One region of the Vagococcus sp. JNUCC 83 genome, then DNA from elsewhere that is predicted to be linked to it. Evidence: predicted binding sites of a transcription regulator. Region 1 holds the regulator's gene; the other holds the start of a gene.

Evidence for each region. The regulator NrdR, encoded in region 1, represses ribonucleotide reductase genes. The targets are predictions, from matches to a motif close to ACACNATATATNGTGT.
Region 2: nrdD (anaerobic ribonucleoside-triphosphate reductase) is a predicted target of NrdR. The motif match lies at 6,907-6,922, and genes of this name have one in related genera.

What each region holds. Positions count from the first base shown of each region.
Region 1 covers NZ_CM132204.1:914,628-922,979, reverse strand. The annotation lists gene mutM (DNA-formamidopyrimidine glycosylase) at 1-176, shown strand, start outside; gene coaE (dephospho-CoA kinase) at 188-781, shown strand; gene JNUCC83_RS04330 (MFS transporter) at 822-2,438, opposite strand; gene nrdR (transcriptional regulator NrdR) at 2,745-3,209, shown strand; gene JNUCC83_RS04320 (replication initiation and membrane attachment family protein) at 3,239-4,642, shown strand; gene dnaI (primosomal protein DnaI) at 4,639-5,577, shown strand; gene JNUCC83_RS04310 (YceD family protein) at 5,659-6,219, shown strand; gene rpmF (50S ribosomal protein L32) at 6,278-6,457, shown strand; gene plsY (glycerol-3-phosphate 1-O-acyltransferase PlsY) at 6,506-7,138, opposite strand; gene JNUCC83_RS04295 (CoA-binding protein) at 7,270-7,686, shown strand; gene JNUCC83_RS04290 (phosphate/phosphite/phosphonate ABC transporter substrate-binding protein) at 7,874-8,352, shown strand, end outside.
Region 2 covers NZ_CM132204.1:1,582,946-1,591,297, forward strand. The annotation lists gene lplA (lipoate--protein ligase) at 1-274, opposite strand, end outside; gene JNUCC83_RS07685 (MBL fold metallo-hydrolase) at 287-1,021, opposite strand; gene JNUCC83_RS07690 (M42 family metallopeptidase) at 1,195-2,280, opposite strand; gene JNUCC83_RS07695 (response regulator transcription factor) at 2,456-3,130, shown strand; gene JNUCC83_RS07700 (carbohydrate kinase family protein) at 3,156-3,815, opposite strand; gene nrdG (anaerobic ribonucleoside-triphosphate reductase activating protein) at 4,031-4,609, opposite strand; gene nrdD (anaerobic ribonucleoside-triphosphate reductase) at 4,655-6,817, opposite strand; gene rny (ribonuclease Y) at 7,108-8,352, opposite strand, start outside.

The DNA of each region.
Region 1 (8,352 bases):
CAACGATTAGAACGTATAAAAATGCTTTAGGAGATGCTGGGAATTTTCAAGTTTATTTGTCTGCTTATGGCAAACAAGGCGAAGCGTGTAAGCGATGTGGTCACACAATAGAAAAAATAAAAGTCGCTCAACGTGGCACGCATTTTTGTCCGGTCTGTCAAGTGGTACATGATTAGGGGGAAATCATATGACGTATTTATTAGGACTAACTGGGGGGATTGCTTCTGGAAAATCAACCATCAGTGATTATTTTAAAGCAAAAAATATCCCTGTGATTGATGCAGATTTGGTCGCTAGAGAAGTTGTTGAACCAGGCACTAAAGGACTTGAGCAGATTGTTCAAGACTTTGGCCAGTCAATTCTTTTAGCTGATGGCACACTAAATAGAAAAAAATTAGGGTCAATGATTTTTGAAGATAGTAAAAAGAGAGAGAGACTCAATGCTATTTTGTCGGGTGCTATTAGACAGAACATACTGGATAAAATATCAGAGCTAAAAAAATTACAACGTCCACTGATAGTGCTTGATATTCCTTTACTATATGAAGGTGGATACCAAGAGTTAGTGAATTCAGTGATGGTGTGTTATGTGCCTAAAGAGATTCAACTATCTCGTTTGATGAAACGTGACAAGTTGACAAAACAAGAGGCAATGAAACGAATCGATAGTCAAATGACTCTTGAAGAGAAGAATAAGTTAGCTGATGTTGTAATAGATAATAGTGGTCGAATTGATGACACCCTAAAACAAGTACAAACTTGGCTTGAACAAGAGAGATAAAAAAACCACCTGAGAATTTTATGCTCAGGTGGTTCTATTATTATTTAGTGGCTTTGTCTTTGCGTTTATACAAGCCAAATGTTAACACAAAACTAATTAACATAATGATAGATGCAATACCAATTGTTTTGACAACACTGTTTGTAAAGTTATTATCAAGTTTTGCCACAATGTTATTTTGGACATCTTTTGTTAAGTGTAATTCAGCAGGGTTTGATTGTTTTAATACACGAATAGAAGAGCCAGCACTTCCGATAACACTGGATTCCAATGATTTTTGGACTTGTGTTGGTAAGCCAACATTGTCTAAAGTGTGTGGAATATCATGTTGTAATTGTAACCCAAAGATAGTTCCGATAATCGCAATCCCTAAAGCTGAGCCGATTTGACGGACAGTAGATTGAATACTTGATCCTTGTCCAGATTGTGCAGGCGGTACATCTTTTAACACAATTGATGTTAACTGTGCAGAGGCAAATCCTAACCCAATGCCATAGACAACTAACCAAACAATAATCCAAGTTAATCCATTATTTGGGTCAACTGTTTTAAAGAAGCCGAAAAACCCGAGAGTCTCTAAAAATAATCCAAGAGAAACGACAAATGATGCCGATGTTTTCTGAACTATAAAGGATGCCATCCCGCCGGCTAGAAATGCTCCAAGTCCCATAACGGCTAAAATTCCACCAGCTTTGATTGGGCTTAGTGTTAAAATATTTTGTAAAAATAGTGGGAGTAAAAATAGTAACCCCGATTCTCCAATTGCCACAATTCCAGCAATGGTGTTTCCTAAAGAAAAGCTTTTGAATTTGAATAATGATAAATCGAGTAAATGGGATTTGTTTTGTTTAATCATGTGTGATTCCCAAACTAAGAATAGAGCAAAGAATAAGGCACCGACTACTAACAAAGTAGGAATAATAGATAAGTTAAATAATGTTGAATGATCGCCTTTAACATGCCACCAACCATAATTACGTCCTTCAATAATACCAAATACAAGTAAAATTAAACCAATGGTTGATAAAATAAAACCAACAAAGTCAAACCCACTTGTCATTTTTTCACCATATGTTTCTGGTAAATATTTTAATGACGCAAGGATAATAAACAGCCCAATCGGTAAATTAATCCAGAAAATCCAATGCCATGTCATGTAAGTTGTAAAGTATCCACCTAATAAGGGACCTATAGCTGCCATTCCAGAGATGACTGATCCCCAAACAGCAAAAGCGACGATTCGATCTTTTCCAAAGAAAAGAGCATTTACTGCTGAAAGTGTCGTCGGTAAAACGGTCGCACCACCAATCCCTTGAATGGTTCTAGCAGCCAGCATAAAAGTAATATTTTTAGAAAAGCTTGCCATAATCGACCCGATTAAAAAGACTGTAATCCCAATAATCAGCATTTTTTTTCGTCCGAAATTATCTGCGACACGTCCCATAGTAATCAATAATGAAGAAAAAATTAAAGAATAAAGAGTAATGATCCACTCAGCATCTGTAAATGATAATTTCAAATCCTTCATTATGACTGGTATAGACACATTAACAATGGTTCCGTCGATAACAACAAGTGAAACTGATAATGCTAAAATAGCTAGGGCCCACCATTTGTGTTTTATTGTTTTTTGTTGCGTAGTTGTTGCATCTGTCACTTCAAACACCTCACTTATAATTTTAGTACGATTGTATCTTACACCTAAAGTGACAACTTGTCACAAGAAAAGCAACGAAATCACAATTTTTTTACAAGTGTATAAAAATTATTAATTTAGATGCAAAATAGTCACTAGTATACTCAAAATATTCTAAAGAAATTCTTAAAATGACAAACAAGCTATGAGCAAGTTATCAGAGAATACCTAACAATTACGTGTTTATCTATACCAATAGTGGTGTTACATGTTATAATAGTGCTACTATTTCGTCTATTGAGACAGTTTTAAGAAGAGGTGAAGCAAATGCAATGTCCAAAGTGCCAGTATAGTAGTTCACGAGTGGTGGATAGTCGTCCTGCTGATGATAATCGTGCGATTCGTAGAAGAAGAGAATGCGAAAAGTGTGGTTTTCGTTTTACGACGTTTGAACGCATAGAAGTCTCACCGTTGCTTGTAGTAAAGAAAAATGGAGCACGTGAAGAATTTAACCGTGAAAAAGTATTAAGAGGGTTAGTGCGCTCAGCTGAAAAGCGTCCTGTTTCCATGGATCAGATGGAACAAGTGGTTGAGCGGGTTGAAACAAGAGTCAGAAACATCGGTGACAATGAAGTGTCTACAAATTTAATTGGCGAATACGTGATGGAAGAGTTAGTTAATTTAGATGAGATTGCTTACATCAGATTTGCTAGTGTTTATCGTCAATTTAAAGATATGAGTGTCTTTTTAGAAGAACTTCAGGAAATAATCGATAAAGAAAAAAACGAGTAATGTTATTTATAGAAAGTGATGTGAATTAGGTGTCTAAAACACAGACCCATTTAAAGCCTAAAGATACCTTTGAAGTTCATTATTATAGCCTACTAAATGGTGAAGATATGCGTGTTTTAAACCTATTGTACCAACCGATTATTGGTGGAAATGCACTAGTGCTGTATCAACATTTGATAACTAATGCAACAATGTTTAAAGAGCCAACGCGACATTTTACGTTGCAGGATATGATGAGTTATAGCTTACAAGAGGTATCTGAAGCAAGAGTAAAACTAGAAGCAATCGGTTTAGTCAAAACATATGTGCGTAAAAAAGATGACGGGTATCATTATATTTATTTTTTAGAAAATATTTTACCGCCTCATGTATTTTTATCTGATGATGCTTTATGTTTAATGCTTCTTGATCGTGTTGGTGAAGAACGTTTTAATTCCTTGATAGAGTTGTTTAAACCTAAAAAAATAGATTTGGATGGTTACACGAATATCACAAGTAATTATGTGGATGTGTTTCATATTTCTCAAGAAAGATTAGTTCAAGAAAATAGCATCTTGTCAACAGCAAGTAATGAAATGAAACACGTACCAAGCACTAAAAAAACAGTACCTGAAACAGACAGTTTTGATTGGCAGTTTTTCTTGGACAGCATATCTGGACTAAAATTAGATCAAGATTTCTTAGATAACGAATTTAAACCAATTGTTTTAACCGTGCATGGGTTATATGGTATTAATGAGTTGGAGATGAGCCAACATGTCAAGTTTTGTACAGACTATGTGACCAATCAAATTGACGTTAAGGCATTTAAACATCGAATTTATAAACAATATCATCAGTTAAATCAGTCAAGTCAACCTAATAAATCAGTCAATCAGCCAGTTACATATACTATGCAACAGCTTGATAGACATAAAAATGATTTGAAACATCAAGGGTTTACAACGCCTGAAATAGAAGTAATCGTTTCTTGTGAAAAAATTCCACCGCTTGTTTTTTTAAAAGCTATCAAAGAACAAAAAAATGGATTTGTGGCTCAAAATGAGCGATGGACAATTGAAAATTTAAAAACGCAATCGCCATTACCAGATGAAGTGATTAATATGTTGATTCACTATTCATTAGTCGTGTTGGACAATCCATCAATCAATCAAAATATGGTGAATACGATTGCCAATGATTGGGCACAACATAAAATTACTAAGGCTTCTGAGGCACTGAAACAAGTTAAAAATCACAAAAAAGAATCAGTCAATAAACAGGTTAAAAAGTCATATAATAAAAACTATACAAAAAAACCAATTCGAACTGAAACTCTGCCAGAATGGGCTAAAGAGTCCTCTACTCGTAAAGAAACCCCTCTCTTAGGAGATGAGTTATTGCAGTTAGAACAACAACTAAAACAATTTAATCAAGGTGGTGAGTCATCATGAAGCATATTAATCAACATCTCAATCGAACGGTAAAAAACCAAAATATTAATGATAGATTGATTGAATTGATGGATATTGTCCAAAAAGATAACGATGTTCAATCGTTTATTCAAGAGCATCGTGATAAACTAACTGATGAAGATATTTTAAAAAGCTCAGCGAAATTATATGAATTTGTCAAGGAAAAAGAAAAATTTCTAGCAAATGATGCGTCAATGATTGCTCCTGGATACGAACCAAAACTATTTTTAAATTACCATTTCATTGATGTAACGTATGTACCAACAGAAGAGCTAATTCGTAAAAAAGAATACGAAACGATCCGTAATCGGGTACACACCATTTCTATGCCAAAAGATATTAAAGATGCGTCATTGGACCAGTTTAACATCACTGCCGAAAGACGAGAAGCATTGAGTGAAGCTATCACATTTATGAATGACTACTCTAATGACCCAGATAATTTCCATCAAGGCTTATATTTATATGGAACGTTTGGTGTAGGTAAAACGTATTTGCTAGGAGCAATTGCTAATGGCTTAGCAACAAAAGGAGTAAAGAGTACCATTTTACATTTTCCAACATTTTGTGTGGAGATGAAACAATCAATAAAAGATGACAGTGTGGCATCTAAAATAGATTCGGTTAAAAAAACACCTATATTGATGCTTGATGATATTGGAGCCGACTCTATGAGTGCTTGGATACGAGATGATGTGTTAGGTGTTATTTTACAGTATCGTATGCAAGAAAAGTTACCAACGTTTTTTTCTTCGAACTTAGATATGAGACAATTAGAAGAAGAACACTTGCGATTTTCACAAAAAGGGGACGACGAGCCACTTAAAGCAAAGCGTATTATGGAACGTATTAAGTACCTATCTAAACAAATTACGATGATAGGTGAGAATCGCCGAGAGGATAGTGACTTTTAAAGAATGACTCGTTATCAAAAACTGATTGACAAAGGAATTACAGACTAGTATAATTATTTTTGTTGCTTAAGGAGTGATAGAATGAAATGGGCATTATCAGAATTAAATAAGTTTCGTGGAAGTCAATTAGATTTCTCTGAAACCATTGATTTAAGCGCCTCTCTAAAGAAAAGAGAGCCATCTATTATTGATATTTCTCCAATTAAAGTGAATGGGTTTTTAGAAGTTGATGAGCTGGGTTATTACGCTCATATGACTGTTGAAACCATTCTTACTGTACCATCATCTCGTTCGTTAGAACCTGTTGAGTTACCTCTGAATCTAGTAATAGACGAAGAATATATGACACTAAGACAGTATGATGCATTGAAAGATGTACCAGAAGATGATAAAAGCTTGATAATCGTATTGGAAAAAGATTTAATTGATTTAACAGAAGCAATTGAAGACTTTATCTTACTTAATTTACCATTACAAGTATTAACAGAAGAAGAAAAGCAATCAACAGAATTACCAAAAGGAGACTTTTGGCAAGTTGTTTCAGAAGATGACATCATCGAAGAATTAGACGCTGAAACACAAGCAACTATTGATCCTCGTCTTGCTAAGTTATCTGAGTTTTTTAACGAAGATAACAACTAGTAAGATTGGAATATATGTGACTTGTCACGTATTTAAGTTAGTAGGGAGGTGTATCTAAATGGCAGTACCAAAAAGAAAAACGTCAAAAGCTCGTAAAAATAGACGTCGTACTCATTACAAATTGTCTGCACCAGGTTTAACAGCTTGTAGCAACTGTGGTGAAATGAGAAAATCTCATCATGTGTGCCCTTCATGTGGTCATTATGATGGAAAAGACGTTATGACTAAAGAAGCATAATTTACATTTTTAATAGAAAATGTAAAACCGTTAGACTAACCATGGAGTCTAACGGTTTTTTGTTTTACGTAACCCAAAATTTATTTTGTTTTCTGTTCCAGTCCTGATTCGTTTAATATTATCTCGGTGTCTAATGATAATAAATAACGTGATGGCAACAGCTAATGATGTTAATAGCCAGTTTTGTTCTGATAGAATAAATGGTGCATAAATCGGTAAAACAACGGTTGAAATAGTAATAATTACTGCACTAATCATACTAGCTAAACTCACTGTACTCGTTAAAAATAAAAATAAGATAAACAAACTAGCAGAGTAAATAAAAAATGTTGGCGAATAAGCCAGCAACATCCCAGCGCTTGTCGCAACAGCTTTACCACCTTTAAAGTGTCCAAATATGGGAAACGTATGGCCAAGTATGGCTGCTACACCAAACCATAATGGGTCAATTGATAAACCAAACCACATCGGTAAGCTAGTCGCAATCGTTCCTTTTAAAATATCCATAAACAATACAGTGGTTCCAGCACGTTTTCCTAGTACACGAAACGTGTTGGTTGTTCCAGTATTGCCACTGCCAAAGTCCCTAATGTCTTTATGATAAAAAATCTTTCCAATCCACACGCCTGATTGAATCGAGCCTAATAAATAAGCTAATAAAAATAACGATAGTGTCTTCACATTGTATCCTCCTTAAGGTCAGTCATATTTTACCATGAAATAAGGGAGCGAACAATTAGGATAGGCACTTTAGGAGAAGTAATTACTAATTTTTGTTATAATTAGGACATAAATTAAAGGGGGTCTGTATTATGGCTTATAAAGATTTAGGCGATAAAAAAGTAAAAGAAATTTTGACCAATGCGAAAAATATAGCGGTGGTTGGTTTAAGTGACAATCCTGAAAAAACAAGTTATCAAGTAGCAGAGGTGATGCAGGCAGCAGGTTATAAAATTATTCCTGTTAATCCAATGAAAGTTGGTCAAACAATTTTAGGAGAAACCGTCTATCCTTCGATTGAGTCAGTTGACCAACCAATCGATATTGTCGATGTGTTTAGACCAAGTACAGCTTTAGTTGATGTGGCAAAAGATTTCTTAAAATCAAATGCGCCTGTTTTTTGGGCTCAATTAGGTATAGAAAATGACGAAGCTGCCGACCTTCTATACGAAAATGGTATAAGTGACGTTATCATGAATCGATGCATCAAAATTGAATTACGAAAATAAGGAACAAGTGCAATATTGCACTTGTTTTTTTAATCTTCCTTTTCCGTAAATTTTGTGTAAAATGATGGTAAAATATTCGTTTTTAAGACAAAAAACATGAAATGTAATTGCTTTTACAAAATGAAATGCTATAATTTAAGAGTATTCAAGGAAGTGGGTACACACACATTAAAAGGAGGAACAGTCGTTGTTTAAGAAAGTTTGGAAGTATACAGGTCTAGTTGCGTTGGTAGCAACATTAGGCGCATGTAGTAGCGATTCTGCTAAGGATAAAGGTAGTGAATCAAACAAAGGTAAGGATGATAAAACCATTGAAACATTATCAGTTGGTTTTGTCCCATCAAGAGACCCAGAGGAAATTGTTTCAGCAACAGAACCATTGAAAGAATTAATGCAAAAAGAGTTAAAAGAACAAGGATATGATGTTAAAAAAATCGATATCACTGTTGGAACTAACTTTGAAGCTGTTGGAGAATCTTTAGATTCAGGTACTTTAGACATCGGATTTATTCCTGGTGGAACATATGTATTATATGATGAAGGTGCTGAACCAATCTTAACAGCGACGCGTGCTGGTTTATCAATTGATTCAGATGACGCAAAAGTTTGGAATGAAAATAAACCAACTAAGCCAACTGACAAACAAGTCGACTCTTACCGTGCATT
Region 2 (8,352 bases), 670 kb from region 1:
CATCTGGCATAATAAAACTAAAGTTTAAATTTCCTTCGTCATGATAAACTGCCCCACCACCACTTAAACGGCGCACCACGTGGATACCATTTTCTTCAACATAATCAACATTAATTTCTTCAATAGTATTTTGGTTACGTCCAATAATAATTGATGGCTCGTTAATATAAAACAATAATATCGGCTCATCTATCGGCATCTCTTGAACCAAATAAGTTTCAATTGCTAAGTTAATCCTTGGGTCTGTAATTTCTTCATTTGATACGTAAATCATGAATACAACTCCTTATAATGTAATAGTTAAATTTATTTTCGCTAATTGGACAGGGATATCCTCAGCATAGTGCTGTGTTTGTTTTAGAACTTCTTGCAAATCAAGAGATTGATTCAAGTGGCTAATAACTAACTGCTTCACATTGGCATTTTTAGCTAATTCTCCCGTTTCTTTTGTCGTTAAATGTGCTTTATGATACTCATTTCCTTCTAAGAAATAAGTATCTGTTATTAATAAATCAGCATTATGACAAAACTCTGCTAACCCTTTTAAGTAGCCTGTATCTGCTGTAAAAACAAATACTTTCCCAGTAGCTTTTTCGACAATCCGTGTCGCAAAACAAGGTACAGGATGAATTGTACGCATAAATGTTACTTGGAATGGACCAATCTCTAATTCATCATGTTCATAATAGCCGATTCCTCTAGAAATACCTGGCATAGTCAATTCTTTAAACTTCTCTTCATTTTCAGTGTGACCATATATTAGTAATTCTTCTACTGGTTGAACAGGTTTTAATTGCCTTAAATATTGTAAAACACCAACATCGGCAATATGATCATGGTGATAATGTGTCAATAACACAGCATCTAAAGTCAATGGGTCCAACTTTTTTTCTAGTCTAACGAGTGTTGAGCTACCGGCATCAAGTAATAATGAAAAATCACCTGATTTTACAAGATAAGATGTTGTCCCTTCACCATTAAAAGGGTAACCACCCCAGTAACCTAGTACAGTAATCTCCATAATAAGACTTCCTTTCCATACAATAATATCCTACGACGAGTCAATAAAAGATACAAATACTTTCATTCTTTTTCTAAATTATCTCTAAAAACTCATCATAATTTTCTTTTTCCAATACAATTTTGTTCTTTATAAAAAATAAACAGATACCTTTAAGTACCTGTTTATTTATTTTAATACGACGTTAACTCTTTTACCTTTTCTGCATCTAATCGTTTGACAACTTCTGTTACTAATTTAACTGTATTTAAATAATCATCTTCATGAATAATTGAAGTATGTGAATGTAGATAGCGTGTTGCAACGGTTATTGCAAGTGATGGTACCCCATTACGTGTCAAATGTTGCATCCCAGCATCTGTTCCGCCTCCAGTAATGACAGTGTATTGGAATGGAATGTCTAATTCTTCTGCGACTTCAATGACAAAATCACGTAATTTTCTATGTGGAATCATTGACGCATCAAAAATTAAAATTTGTGGGCCTTCACCTAATACAGAGTCAGCTTCTTTTGGTGTCATACCTGGTGTGTCTCCTGCTGTTCCTGTATCAAGAGCAAATGCAATATCTGGATTGACTAAATGAGTACTTGTTCTAGCGCCACGTAATCCGACTTCTTCTTGCACATTGCTTCCAGCAAATAAAATATTAGGATGCCCCTCTTTTGCCAAATTTTCTAATACTTTTAATGACACGGCTGTTCCAATACGATTATCCCATGCTTTTGCTAATAAATATTTTGAGTCGTTTAATCGTTTGTATTCGATATATGGTGTAATCATATCTCCTGGTTTTATGCCCCACTCACTTGCTTCATCTTTACTTGTTGCCCCAATATCGATAAACATATCAGCGATATCATAAGGTTGTTTTCTTGCTTCAGCTGATAGAACATGAGGTGGTTTAGAGCCTATCACACCATGAATTTCTTTACCATTAGATGTTGTGATTGTTACTTGTTGGGCCAACATAACTTGTCCCCACCAGCCTCCTAATGTTTGAAATTCAATAAAACCTTTATCAGTGATTTTAGTCACCATGAATCCAACTTCATCCATATGGCCAGAAATTAAGACACGTGGCCCTTCCTTTTCACCAATATGACGAGCATTAACGCCTCCTAACCCATCAAATAATATTTTATCTGCATAAGGTGTCGCATATTTTTTGAAAATTTCTGTCACTTGGGTTTCATTTCCTGGTACACCTTTTGCATCTGTTAATTCTTTTAAAAATAATTCTTCTTTGTTATCTAACAAACTAGTCACCTCTTCTAAATTATTCGGTAACTTTAGTATAGCATTTTTACAAGTAATATAAAAAGAGGATGATTCATTTAATAGTCCTAATATCTTTTCAATCTCTAGACCTATGTTTTACTCCTATAACTTTTTTATAATTAGTTTACAAAGGTAAAATAAAGGAGAACGACAAATGAAAATTATGCTAATCGAACCTAATCAATCGTTACATAATATGTTAAGCAATCTACTAGTTTCTCATCATTTTGAAGTTATCTCTGCCACTTCAAACCATTTTTTATTTGATACTATTTTTGAAGAAAACCCTAACCTCATTATTATCAATCGACAATTGAATCAACTTGATGGCTTTTTTTGGTGCAAGGAAATTAGAAAACAAACAACTATCCCTATTATTTTTCTTTCAACAAATAATTCCATAAATGAACAAATCACCGCAATGAAAGCTGGTGCTGATGATTTTATCAGTGTGCCTTTTTCAACTGATTTATTTAGTTTAAAAATACAATCAATGATACGGCGAACTAGCCAGACACCTCAAGATGATAAATCTTTTATCATCTCACACAATGGTCTGATACTTAATACAGAAAACAATACTTTAGCTACTAGTGATAGCTCTGTCGACCTTAGTAACAACGAATGTCAATTATTGGTGATGTTGTTTAGAGAACACGGAAAAATCGTAAAAAGGGAGACTCTCCTAAGAAAATTATGGAAAGATGAACGATATGTAGATAATAACACTCTAACAGTCAATATCAATCGTATTCGTAAAAAAATGAAACAACTTGGTGTGACATACACAATTCAAACAAAAGTCAAACAAGGCTATTATATTCCATAAAAAAAAGAGGCTAATCAACCTCTTTTTAAGCTAGTTTAGTAACTTGAATTTTATCTTCCAAAAAACATTCATCAAACAAACTATCTTGATTTTTAGAAGCAATGATACCACCTATGATAGCCTGTTTTACAATATAATCTATTGTTTTTTCCATATTTTCTAGTCCTTTTGCTAAACCATATATCACGCCATCATGATCTAACACTTCATCTAATTGTTCGATAGTTATCGTGTATAATTCGCCATTATAAGATACATACCCCCCACTTTTTTTATGATAGATGACAACCATTGGTACATCTTCGAATAATGGATCTGTGAGTATTTCTGATGGTAACATATTCTCAACAACCTCTTTAGATAATGACAGTAAGGCTGGAATCATTTCATTTTCTATACAAAGGGCATAAGGTTTTAAATCACTACTCAAAGCTTGCTTTATAGCATCTGCTCCACCATCAAATAAAATAAGAGGACGAAGTTTTTCTTGATGAAACAACTTATCATATGGTATTTGAGCATAGTCATCTGATACGATAACTGCCACATCACTACCTTCTATAAATAGTTTGTAATCATCTAACTTATTACTATACAACGGAACATTTTCTTGTGTTGATTGATTAAATTGTTGCTCAAATAGACTATCTTCTGATAATCTTGCATCATTTAATAATACTAACAATGGTATCTCTCCAGTGGTAGACGATAATTTTTTTATTATTTTTTGTTGATAATCGACTTTCTGAGATAACTGATTACTCTAGTTTCCTGATACCGTTACAGATACAATCACATATAACACCCCTAATCATTAATAGCATTATTATCACAAATAAGTTTAACTTTTTAAGGATAAAAACATAAAAAAAAGATGAATACTATACGTATCCATCTACATTAACGATAATAGGCTTCCTTATCTAAACACTTATCCCAAATGACCACATTAGACTGAGACAATGATTTCTGAACATCAATAATTCGTTGATTACTACTTCCTCTAAATTGCAACGTCAAATCTCTTTTTTCTAATTCAAAACGTCCATCCACAAGCACATCAATCAAGCCTAATAACTCTAATTTATCCTCACTATCTACCAATAATTCTTCAAATGTATAGCCAGACCACGACCAAATGTCTTTAGTGTGGCCAAATTCCTGTCTCACTCTTTTTACAAGAGATAAACACACCTCTGTATTTAGGAAAGGTTCGCCACCTAATAGTGTTAATCCTTGGACATAGTCATGGGATAAATCTTCAATTATTTTATCCTCTAATTCGTTTGTATAAGGAGTACCATATCTAAAGTTTTGAATCGCTCGATTAAAACACCCTTTACAAGCAAACAAACACCCACTCACGTAAATACTACAACGAACCCCTTCACCATCAACAAACATAAAGGGTTTATAATCTGCGATATACCCTTGACTATAATCTTTTGATACCCATTCTTTAGGTTTTGGATTTCTCATTATTGGACTCCTTTTTCAAAATAAAAAAGAGTAACAAACTCTTTTTTATTTCATATGTTTTACTCTAGATGAAATTTCTTTATGTCGACCATGTACCATAGGTCTAGCTTGAGGATTTCCTAAATAACCACATGTTCGTTTCACCACATCGCATGTTTTAGGGTCATTGTTGTGGCACTGTGGACATTCAAAGCCTCTCTCTGTTGGATTAAAATCTCCTTCAAAGCCACATTCATAACAATGATCAATCGGTGTATTTGTCCCTAAATATCCCACTTTATCATAGGCATAATCCCACACGGCTTCTAATGCTTTTCTATTTTGTTGTAAAACAGGGTATTCACAATAATGAATAAACCCACCTGAACAATATTTAGGATAATCTTTTTCAAAATCTAATTTTTCAAAAGGTGTTGGATTTTTTCTCACATCATAATGAAAGCTGTTTGTGTAATAATCTTTATCAGTAATATTTTCAACTTCACCAAATTTTTCTTTATCTAAACGACAAAAGCGATCGGTTAAACTTTCACTTGGAGTTGAGTAAACACTAAAGTGATAACCATACTGATTTCCCCATTCATCTGTGTGTTGTTTCAAGTAACTTAAAATATCCAGCGTGAACTGTTTAGCATTAGGGTTATGTTCCCATTCACCACCAAAGAAAGATGAGGCTACTTCATACAATCCAATATAACCTAAGGACACTGTGGCACGTTTATTTTTAAACAATTCATCAACTGATTCATTTTTATTGAGTCTCTCTCCAAACGCACCATACATATATAGTATTGGCGCATTAGCCGGTGTCGCTTCCTTACATCTTTGAACACGAAATACTAACGCATCTTTTGCAATAGCTAGTCGCTCACCAAGTATTGACCAAAATTTTTTAATGTCACTATTAGCTTCCAGAGCAATTCTTGGTAAATTAAGCGTAACGACACCTAAATTCATTCGACCTGCATTGACTTCTTTTCCATCTTCATCTGTCCATCCTTGAAGAAATGAGCGACACCCCATAGGTACTTTAAAACTTCCAGTTAACTCAACAATTTTATCGTAGTTAAGTACATCAGGATACATTCTTTTAGTCGCACACTCTAAAGCTAGTTCTTTAATATCATAATTTGGATCTGTTGGTTTTAGATTTACACCATCTTTAATGGTAAAAATTAACTTAGGGAAAATCGCTGTTCGATGTTCTCCACCCAGACCTTTAATTCGATTTAAGAAAATTGCGCGTTGAATTTCTCTTTCAAACCAATCTGTTCCAAGTCCAAATCCTAATGAGGTAAAAGGTGTTTGTCCATTAGAAGTAAACAATGTGTTAATCTCATATTCTAAACTTTGCATTGAATCATAAATATCTTTACTTGTTTTTTGTTTTGCATAATCCTCATGTTTAGACTCATCAGCTATCCACTGTTTAGCATCTTCTAAATGTTTTTCATAGTTTTTCTTCGCAAAAGGAGCTAAAAATTCATCAATTCTATCTGCTGAACATCCACCATATTGACTCGATGCAACATTGGCAATAATTTGTGATATTTGAGCAGTAGCTGTTTGGATTGACTTAGGTGATTCTACTTCAGCATTACCAATCTTAAATCCGTTATTAAGCATACTTTCAAAATCAATCAAACAGCAATTCGTCATTGGAGAATATGGATGATAATCTAAATCATGGTAATGAATCTCACCTTTTTGATGCGCGTTTGCTACATGGCTAGGTAACATTTTCAACCCAATTGATTTTCCAACAATTCCAGCTGTTAAATCACGTTGTGTATTAAACACATCACTATCTTTATTGGCATTTTCATTGACTAATCGTTGATCTTTGTCTAATAATTTTCCAATTGTTACATTGATATCTGTTGACTCAGCTCTTTCAAAATCACGTTTCGTACGATAATTAATATATTCTTGTGCCAAAGCATACTCGCGATTTTCTAATAAGATATGTTCAACAATATTTTGTATTTCATAAATCTTAACATCTTTAGTGAATCGGTCATTAATCTCTGAGACAATGTTTGATACAAGCCTTTCAACTTTGATAGAAGATATCTCATCAATAGGTCCATTAACTTTATTTTCTGCTTTTAATAATGCTTGTGTTATTTTTTGTAAATCAAATTCGACAATTCGTCCATCACGTTTAATGACATTAATGGTGTGTAGCCCATCAAACCCCTTGCTCATTTTTTCTTTTAATTCTACAAAATCTATCATTTTCACCATGCTCCTTTTACAAATTCATCTATTATCATACCTTAACAAGATGTCTTTTTCAACTATATATAGTATTATCATTTTAATTTAAAACAAATAAACACTATATATAGTTATAAAGGTTGGTGTGTAGCATTTTTGTTTATCAATTTTTATTTTGTTTTTTTATTCACTAATATTTTTAGTTAAGTAATAATTCAATCTATTATTTGTATTCAAAGAAAAAAAGACCTTAGATTTCTCTAAGGCCCCTTTTGTTATTATTTAGCGTAATCTACTGCTCTTACTTCACGTACAACAGTTACTTTAATGTGTCCAGGATATTCAAGCTCATCCTCAATTCGCTTACGAATGTCATGCACTAAGATAACTGCTTCATCATCTGTTACTTCATTAGGTTTAACCGCGACACGTATTTCACGACCTGCTTGAATCGCAAAACTTGTATCCACACCAGGAAAATCATTTGCTATACTTTCTAAACGTTCTAAACGTTTGATATAGTTTTCTAATGACTCACTTCTAGCTCCTGGTCTAGCAGCTGATAATGCATCAGCTGCAGCAACCAATACTGAAATAACTGATGTAGCCTCTACATCACCATGATGTGAAGCCACTGCATTAATTACTACTGAATTTTCTTTGTATTTACTTACCAGCTCTGTCCCAATTTCAACATGCGAACCATCAACCTCATGATCTAATGCCTTACCGATATCATGTAGTAACCCTGCTCTTCGTGCTAGTGTCGCATCTTCACCAAGTTCTTCGGCTAAAACACCGGCAAGTTTAGCGACTTCGATTGAGTGATTTAACACGTTTTGACCATAGCTAGTTCTAAATCTCAAACGACCCAGTATTTTAATTAAGTCCGGATGTAACGAATGAACGCCTACCTCAAATGCAGCATTTTCTCCATACTCTCTGATTCGTTCATCCATTTCTTTACGAGATTTTTCCACCATCTCTTCAATACGAGCTGGATGAATACGTCCATCTTGAATTAGTTTTTCTAGCGTCATGCGTGCGATTTCTCGTCTAATAGGGTCAAATCCCGATAATACTACCGCTTCAGGTGTGTCATCAATAATCAAATCAATCCCTGTTAACGTTTCAAGTGTTCGAATGTTTCGCCCTTCCCGACCAATAATCCGACCTTTCATGTCATCATTAGGTAATGTCACAACTGTTACTGTCAATTCAGAAATCTGATCAGCAGCACTTCTTTGAATCGCTAGCGCTAACATATTACGTGCCTTACGATCTACTTCATCTTTCACACGCTGTTCACTTTCTTTAATCATCATGGCTCTATCATGAGATAGTTCAACCTTCATCTCATCCATAATGATATTTTGTGCTTCTTCTTTAGATAGATTAGCAATACGTTCTAATTCTATCTCTTGTTTTTCAATTAAGGTTGATACCTCTTTTTCCCGCTCATCAATCAATTGTTTCCTTGAATCAAGCTTCTCCTCTTTGTCTTCAAGTGAGCGTTCGCGTTT